DNA from 3 places in the Xanthobacter sp. 126 genome. Region 3 is predicted to be linked to each of the others. Evidence: predicted binding sites of a transcription regulator. Region 3 holds the regulator's gene; each other region holds the start of a gene.
What was found. The regulator PhoB, encoded in region 3, activates phosphate uptake and scavenging genes when phosphate is short. The targets are predictions, from matches to a motif close to TGTCATNNANCTGTCAT.
Positions count from the first base shown of each region.

Region 1: a site for PhoB is predicted at 1,392-1,408, ahead of ugpB (sn-glycerol-3-phosphate ABC transporter substrate-binding protein UgpB). Genes of this name have one in related genera too.
Region 2: a site for PhoB is predicted at 874-890, ahead of XAN126_RS0106790 (RNA degradosome polyphosphate kinase). Genes of this name have one in related genera too.

Region 1 covers NZ_JAFO01000001.1:4,624,789-4,627,620, reverse strand. Annotated here, with positions in the region: gene XAN126_RS27350 (diguanylate cyclase) at 1-1,371, shown strand, start outside; gene ugpB (sn-glycerol-3-phosphate ABC transporter substrate-binding protein UgpB) at 1,494-2,832, shown strand, end outside.
Region 2 covers NZ_JAFO01000001.1:1,453,080-1,455,911, reverse strand. Annotated here, with positions in the region: gene XAN126_RS0106800 (AI-2E family transporter) at 1-115, shown strand, start outside; gene XAN126_RS0106795 (chromosomal replication initiator protein DnaA) at 120-851, shown strand; gene XAN126_RS0106790 (RNA degradosome polyphosphate kinase) at 958-2,832, shown strand, end outside.
Region 3 covers NZ_JAFO01000001.1:5,362,229-5,365,060, reverse strand. Annotated here, with positions in the region: gene XAN126_RS0125380 (FAD-dependent oxidoreductase) at 1-189, shown strand, start outside; gene phoB (phosphate regulon transcriptional regulator PhoB) at 444-1,145, opposite strand; gene phoU (phosphate signaling complex protein PhoU) at 1,200-1,934, opposite strand; gene pstB (phosphate ABC transporter ATP-binding protein PstB) at 1,955-2,779, opposite strand.

The DNA.
Region 1 (2,832 bases), 740 kb from region 3:
CGCATCCGCATCTGGCAGGCGCTCGTGCAGGAGCCGGCAGAGTCCGAACGGAGCGACGCGCAGCGCGGCTTCTCCATCGACCTGCTCGACCATATTCCCGACGGGGCCATGGTGCTCGACCAGAACGACCTCATCATCGCCGCGAATGACGAATTCCGCCGGATGTACGGTGTGCGGCCGGGCGAGACGGTCGTCGGCCAGACGTTCGCCGCCGTGGTCCGTCGGGCCTGGGCGGCGGCCGGCAGGCCCGACGAGCAGCTGGAGCCCGTGCTTCTCGACAACATGCGCTTCGCCGGATCGCCGTTCGAGATCGAGCTGCCGCGCGATCAGTGGCGCCGTGTCATCGCCCGCCGGACCAGCGACGGCATCGGATATTTCACGCATTCGGACATCTCCCTCCTCAAGCGCCAGCAGGCGGACCTGCTGGTGGCGGAACGCCGCGCGTGGGAGGGAGAGCGTCGCTATCGCCTGCTCGCGGAGAACTCGACCGACGTGATCGCCGCGATCTCCGGCGACCGGAAGATCCGCTTCATGTCGCCGGCCTGCAGCCGAATCCTCGGCTGGGGGCCCCCCGACATGCTGGGCCGCGACGTGATCGATTTCCTGCACCCCGATGAGCAGCCCTTGTTCCTGGCGGCGCTGGGCGCCGGCGAGGGAAGCGGTCTGGGCCGCAGCGCCGCTTTCGTGTGCCGGGTGCGTGCCCGCCATGACGACTGGGTGTGGATGGAAGCCTCCATCGGAGCGGTTCAGGAGACGACGCTCGACGGAGCCGATATCGCCTTCATCTGCTCGCTGCGCGATGCCCGCGAACGGGTGCTCGCGGAGCGGGCGCTCAAGCGGGCGCACGAGGAACTGGCGCTCATTGCCGGCAGCGATCCGTTGACCGGCCTTGCGAACCGGCGCCGCTTCGAGGCCATCTTCGATGAGGAATGGCACCGGGCCGGGCGCGAGCGGCTGGGGCTGTGCCTTGCGATGGTGGATATCGATCGCTTCAAGGCGGTCAACGACACCTTCGGGCATCTCGCCGGGGACGAATGTCTCAAGCGGGTGGCGATGGTCATCAAGGCCAATCTGCCGCCCGGAGCCGGGCTGGCGGCCCGCTACGGCGGGGAAGAGTTCGTTCTTCTGCTTCCCAATGCCTCCGCAGCGCAGGGGCAGGCGCTCTGCGAGCGCATCCACAACGATCTTAAGCGGGAGCCGTGGTCGGCGGTGGCGCCGGGCCTCGACGCGGTGACCGTCAGCATCGGCCTCTGCATCGCGCGCGCCCCGCGGGGGGCCAGCATGGCCGGGCTGATCCGCATCGCCGACGAGGCGCTCTACAGGGCCAAAAGCTCGGGGCGGAACTGCACGGAGGTACAGCATGCCGTCTGAGGATGGCTGCTTCGCCGGAAAGTCACGCGGGCGTCATCCCCCCTTGGCAAGGTCGCGCGCCTTTCTCCACAATTGAACCGCGCCGAGCCGCGCTCGCGCCCGTCCGCGTCCAGGAGGTGTCGATGAATCGCCGCGAACTGCTCGCCGGAACCGCCGCTTCTGCCGGCCTCGCGCTGGTGCCGCACCTCGCCTTTGCGCAAGGCGCGCCGGTCCAAATCACCTTCTGGCACGCCATGGCCGGCCCCCTCGGCGAGGAACTGAAGCGGCTCTGCGACGCCTTCAACGCCGCCCATAAGGCGGTGGTGGTGGAACCGGTGTTCAAGGGCACCTATCCCGAGACCATGACCGCCGCCATCGCCGCCTTTCGCGCCGGCAAGGCGCCGCATCTGGTGCAGATGTACGAGGTCGGCACCGGCTCCATGCTGGCCGCCGGCGCGGCCGTGAAGCAGGTCTGGCAGCTCGCCGACGAGACCGGCGTCCGGCTCGATCCGGCCATCTACATGCCGGCGGTGCGCAGCTACTACAGCCTGCCGGATGGCCGCATGGCCTCCATGCCGTTCAATTCGTCGACGCCCATCATGTGGTGCAACAAGGACCTGTTCGAGCGCGCCGGCCTTGATCCCGAGCGGCCGCCGGAGACCTGGGAGCAGGTGGTGACGGCGGCCGAGGCGCTGCGGTCCAAGGGCGGCGCCAAGGTGGGCATGACCACCGCGTGGCCGACCTGGGTGCATCTGGAATGCTTCGGCGCCATCCATGATGTGCCCTTCGCCACAAAGGCCAACGGCTTCGAGGGGCTCGACGCCGAGCTGGTGTTCAATTCCCCGCCCATGCGCAGCCACATCACCCGCCTTCTCGAAATGGCGAAGGCGGGCACCTTCACCTATGCCGGCCGCGGCGCCGCCGGCGACAGCCTCTACCCGGCCGGCGACACCGGCATCTCCTTCAACTCGTCCGGGATACGCGCTGCCGTGGTGCGCGACGCCCGCTTCCGCCCCATGGCGGCGCAACTACCCTATGACCCGGCGGTGCGGGCCACCCCCAACAATTCGATCATCGGCGGCGCGAGCCTGTGGACGATGACGGCGCCCGACCGGTCGGCGGCGGAATACAAGGCCGTCGCCAGCTTCCTCGCCTTCCTCGCGCGGCCGGACACCGATGCGTCCTGGCACCAGCGCACGGGTTATGTCCCGGTCACGCTGGGCGGCGCGGGCCTCTCGCTCGCCCAGGGCTACTATGCCCGCAATCCGGGCGCGGACATTCCCATCCGCCAGCTCAACCGCGGCGAGGTCACGGTCAATTCCAAGGGCTTGCGCCTCGGGCGGCTGACCGAGATCCGGGCCATCGTCGAGGAAGAGTTCGAGACCGCCCTGCAGGGCAAGCAGGATGCCGGGGCCGCACTCGACACGGCCGTGGCACGCGGCAACAAGGTGTTGCGCGAGTTCGAGAAGTCCGTATCCAGAT
Region 2 (2,832 bases), 3.9 Mb from region 3:
TGTGCCGCTGACGGCGGTAGCGGGCGTTCTGGTGCACTTCGCCATCGCCCGCTACATGCAATCCTCGCTCTACCAGGGCGCGGCGGACGATGATCCTCCGGCAGAGACCCGCTGACCCGATGCCCCGCCCCCCGGCAGAACCGCCGCGCCAGCTTGCCCTCGACCTGCCGAACCAACCGGCGCTGCGCCGCGACGACTTCCTCGCCGCGCCCGGCAACGCGGCGGCGCTCGCCTTGATCGACGCCTTTCCCGACTGGCCGTCGCGCGTCGCCTGCCTCGTCGGCCCGGAAGGCGCGGGCAAGAGCCACCTCGCCGCCATCTTCGCCGAGCGGTCGGGCGCCCTGACGCTGGCCGCCCGCGACTTGGTGCGCGAGGCGGTGCCGGCGGCCCTTGCCCGCGACGCGCTCGTCCTGGAGGACCTCGACCCGGCGACCTTCAGCGAGCCGGCCCTGTTCCACCTGCTCAATCTCGCCCGCGAGCAGCAGGCCTACCTGCTGATGACGGCGCGCACGCCGCCCTCCGGCTTCCCCCTCGCCACGGCCGACCTCGCCTCCCGGCTGCGCGCCATCCCGGTGTTCGAGATCGCCCCGGCGGACGATTCCCTGCTGGCGGCCGTGCTGGTGAAGCTGTTCACCGACCGCCAGCTCGCGGTGGACGAGGCGACCGTGCAATATCTGTTACTGCGCATCCCGCGCTCGGTGGCGGGGGCCCAACGCATCGTCGAGGCGCTCGATCAGGCCGCGCTGGCCGCCCGGAGGCCGGTGACGCGCGCACTGGCAGCCCAGGTGCTGGCGGCCGGCGATCTGGCGGACGAGGCCTCCACCGAGACCGATCCGGACGCGGACGATTGAGGAACGCGCAAGGCCGGCGCAATGTCATAGAGTGGTCATGCAAGCCGGCCATGGTCCGGCCGGTTTCCGCCAATGAGGCATGAGGGAGCGACGGGAGCGAATGGGCATGAACGAGGCTGTGGCTCTCTCCGACACCGAAATCGTCTCCGAAGTGGGAAGCCCGCTCGCGCAGTCGCCGCAGCGGTTCATCAATCGCGAGATTTCCTGGCTCGGCTTCAACCGCCGCGTGCTGGAGGAAGCGGAGAACCGCAATCATCCCCTGCTGGAGCAGTTGCGCTTCCTCTCCATCTCCGCCAACAACCTCGATGAATTCTTCATGGTCCGCGTCGCCGGCCTGAAGGAGCAGGTGCGCGAGGGCGTGCAGACCCAGAGCCCGGATGGCCTCACCCCTTCCGAGCAGCTCACCACCATCCTCGCCGCCGCGGCACAGCTGATCTCCGACCAGCAGGCGCGCTGGCGCGAGCTGAGGCGCGACCTTGCCGGTGCAGGCATCGTGCTGGTGGATGGCGGGGACGGGACGCCCGAGGACATGGAGGTGCTGGAGCGGCACTTCCTCAACCACGTCTTCCCGGTCCTGACCCCGCTCGCCATTGATCCGGCTCACCCCTTCCCGTTCATTCCCAACCTGGGCTTCTCGCTGGCCCTCCAGCTGGTGCGTCAGTCGGACGGGCGGGGCATGAACGCGCTCATCCGCATCCCGGCCAAGGTCGACCGCTTCATCCGCCTGCCGGATCAAGGCACCGGCACGCTGCGTTTCATGACGCTCGAGCAGATGATCGGCCTGTTCATCGCGCGCCTCTTCCCCGGCTATGCGGTGAAGGGACAGGGCGTGTTCCGGGTCATCCGCGACAGCGACCTCGAAATCGAGGAAGAGGCCGAAGACCTCGTCCGCCTGTTCGAGACCGCCCTCAAGCAGCGCCGCTACGGCGAGGTGATCCGCATGGAGGCCGACGCCGCCATGCCGGAGGAGCTGCGCAATTTCGTCGCCCGCGAACTCGGCGTGAACGACGACGAGATCTTCGTGGTGGACGGCGTGCAGGCGCTGAACGAGTTCTCACAGCTCGTCTCGGTGGACCGGCCGGACCTGAAATTCCAAGCCTACAACGCCCGATTTCCCGAGCGCATCCGCGACCACGGCGGAGACTGCTTTCTCGCTATTCGCGAGAAGGACATTCTGGTTCACCACCCTTATGAATCCTTTGACGTGGTGGTTCAGTTTCTGCGTCAGGCCGCCCGCGACCCCAACGTCGTCGCCATCAAGCAGACCCTCTACCGCACCTCCTCCGACAGCCCCATCGTGAAGGCACTGGCCGAAGCGGCCGAGGCCGGCAAGTCGGTGACCGCGCTGGTGGAGCTGAAGGCGCGCTTCGACGAGGAAGCCAACATCCGCTGGGCCCGCGACCTGGAGCGCGCCGGCGTGCAGGTGGTGTTCGGCTTCATCGAGCTGAAGACCCATGGCAAGCTCTCCATGGCGGTGCGCCGGGAAGGCTCCCAGCTCGCCACCTACGTGCATGTGGGTACCGGCAACTACCACCCCATTACCGCGCGTATCTACACCGACCTCTCCTTCTTCACCGCCGATCCGGTGATCGCCCAGGACGTGGCGCGCATCTTCAACTTCATCACCGGCTATGCGACGCCGGGCGAACTCGACGCCATGGCCGTGTCGCCCTCCTTCCTCAAGCCGCGGCTGATGAAGCACATCGCGGACGAGATCGAGTTTGCCCGGGCGGGCCGTCCGGCGGCCATCTGGCTGAAGTGCAACTCGCTGGTGGATCCCGAGATCATCGACGCGCTCTATGCCGCCAGCGCCGCCGGCGTTCAGGTGGATTGCGTCATCCGCGGCATCTGCTGCCTCCGGCCCGGCATCCCCGGGCTTTCCGAGAACATCCGGGTGAAGTCCATCGTCGGGCGCTTCCTGGAGCACTCGCGCATCTACTGCTTCGGCGGCGGCCACGGCCTGCCGAGCCCGAACGCCATC
Region 3 (2,832 bases):
GCCTTCTCCTGCGCCTTGCCGGGCTTCGGCAACATGCGCCGCGCCTTCACCGAAACGGTGGGCGGCCGGCTGGTCTTCGCCGGCGAGCACACCCACGAGACGCTCTGGGGCACGGTCGGCGGCGCCTGGCTCTCCGGCGAGCGCGCGGCCAAGCAGGCGCTTGGGCTTTTGGGGGTGCGGACGGGGTGAGGGCTGCGTCTCATCGGAGATCTGCCCCGTTTCATACATCCCGCCGTCATTGCCCGCCTTGTGCGGGCAATCCACCCATCGGCCAGAGGGGTGCTGATACTTCCGAGCAGCCCGACGCGTGGCGGGGTGGATCCCCAGGACGAGCCGGGGGATGACGGCTCGGGGGAGGTTGCGCCTCCCCCAAAATAGCCCGCGCGGCGTTTGAGCGAAGACGACGTAAAGACAGCCCGCGTGGCGTTTGAGCGAAGCAACGCTCAGTGCGCGCGGGCGAACATCTCGTTGAAGGAGTAGCCGGCGCCGCGCACGGTGCGGATGGGGTCGGACTGGCGGCCGCGGTTTATGGCCTTGCGCAGGCGGCCCACATGCACGTCCACCGTGCGCTCGTCGATATAGACGTCCTGGCCCCACACGCCGTCGAGCAGCTGCTCGCGGGAGAAGACGCGGCCGGGGCTCTGCATCAGGAATTCCAGCAGGCGGAACTCGGTGGGGCCGAGATGGATCTCGCGACCGGCGCGGTGAACCCGGTGGGTCTCGCGGTCGAGCTCGATGTCGCCGGCCCGCAGCAGGGTGGCGACGTGCTCGGGCTTGGCCCGGCGCAGCAGGGCGCGCACGCGGGCGAGCAGCTCGGGCACCGAGAAGGGCTTCACCACATAGTCGTCCGCGCCGGTGGCGAGGCCGCGCACCCGCTCGGTTTCCTCACCGCGGGCGGTGAGCATGATGACGGGCAGCCGCTCGGTCTCCGGCCGGGTGCGCAGGCGCCGGCACAGTTCGATGCCGGAGAGGCCGGGCAGCATCCAGTCGAGGATGATGAGATCAGGCACGCTTTCGCGCAGCCGGGTCTCGGCTTCGTCGCCGCGTCCCACGCTCTCGACCCCGTAACCCTCCGACTCCAGATTGTAGCGGAGCAGGAGGGTTAACGGCTCTTCGTCCTCGACGATCAGAATACGCGCCGGCACTTTGGTCTATCCGTCACTATCGGGGCTCTCCGCCCCGTCTTCAGGTCTGGTTGATCAGCTCTGAACGGTGGTGGTGCGGCCCGGGAAGGGCAGGGTGGTGTCGCTGGAGGCGTCCGCCTTGGGGCGGCTCTCCGGCAGGTTCTGGCCCGTCACCATGTAGTAGACGATCTCCGCGATGTTGGTCGCGTGGTCGCCGATGCGCTCGATGTTCTTGGCGCAGAACAAGAGGTGCGTGCACACGGAGATGTTGCGCGGATCCTCCATCATGTAGGTGAGGAGCTCGCGGAACAGGGACGTGTACATGATGTCGATGGCGCCGTCGCGGCCCCACACTTCCAGCGCCTTGGCCTCGTTGCGGGCGGCGTAGGCGTCCAGCACTTCCTTCAGCTGCTCGAGCACGAGGTCGGAGATGTGCTCCACCCCGCGCACCAGCTTCGCCGGGTGATACTCGCCCTCGATGGCGATGACGCGCTTGCCCACGTTCTTGGCGAGGTCGCCGATGCGCTCGAGATCGTTGGCGATGCGGATCGCGGCGACGATCTCGCGCAGGTCGATGGCCACCGGCTGGCGCTTGGCGATGACCAGGATGGCCCGGTCCTCGATCTCGCGCTGCACCTGGTCGACGCTGGCATCCAGCAGCACGACCTTCTGCGCGAGGGCGCTGTCGCGGCGGATGAGGGAGGCGACGCTGTCGGCGACCAGGCGCTCGGCCTGCCCGCCCATCTCGACGACCTTGCGGCCGATTTCCTTCAACTCCTGATCGAAGGAGGCGACGATATGATCCGGCATCTCAGTGATCCTTCAATCCGTCAGCCGAAGCGGCCGGTGATGTAGTCGCGCGTCTTGATCTCCTTCGGATTGGTGAAGATCACGTCGGAAGGCGCCATCTCGATCAGCTCGCCCAGATAGAAGAAGGCGGTCATGTCGGCGCAGCGCGCGGCCTGCTGCATGTTGTGGGTGACGATGACGATGGTGAATTCCTGCTTCAGCTCGTCGATCAGGTCCTCGATCTTCGAGGTGGAGATGGGGTCGAGGGCCGAGGTCGGCTCGTCGAGCAGGATCACCTCGGGCTTCACCGCGATGGTGCGGGCGATGCACAGGCGCTGCTGCTGGCCGCCGGACATGCCGAGCGCCGAGGTGTGCAGGCGGTCCTTGGTCTCGTCCCAGATGGCGGCCTTGCGCAGGCACCATTCCACGCGCTCGTCCATCTGTGCCTTGGAGAGCTTCTCGTGCAGCTTCACGCCGAACGCGATGTTGTCATAGATCGACATGGGGAACGGCGTAGGCTTCTGGAACACCATGCCGATGCGGGTGCGTACGATGGTGGGGTCCAGTTCCTTGCCGACGATGTTCACGCCGTCGAACAGCACCGAGCCCTCGGCGCGCTGGCCGGGGTAGAGGTCGAACATGCGGTTGAACACGCGCAGCAGTGTGGACTTGCCGCAGCCCGACGGACCGATCATGGCGGTCACGCGCTTCTCGGGAACCTCGAAGTTGATGTTCCGCAGCGCATGGTTGCTGCCATAGTAGAACTGCAGGTTCTCCACCTTGATCTTGGCGGGGGCCGGCGGCGCGTCCGGCTTGGCACCCACGGCGGAGGCGAGATTGAAGGTGGGATCGACGGCTGAAGTCATCTTGTCCTCGCTTGGGCCTTGGCCTTGCTTCGGAGGAAATGGAAAGGGCGGCG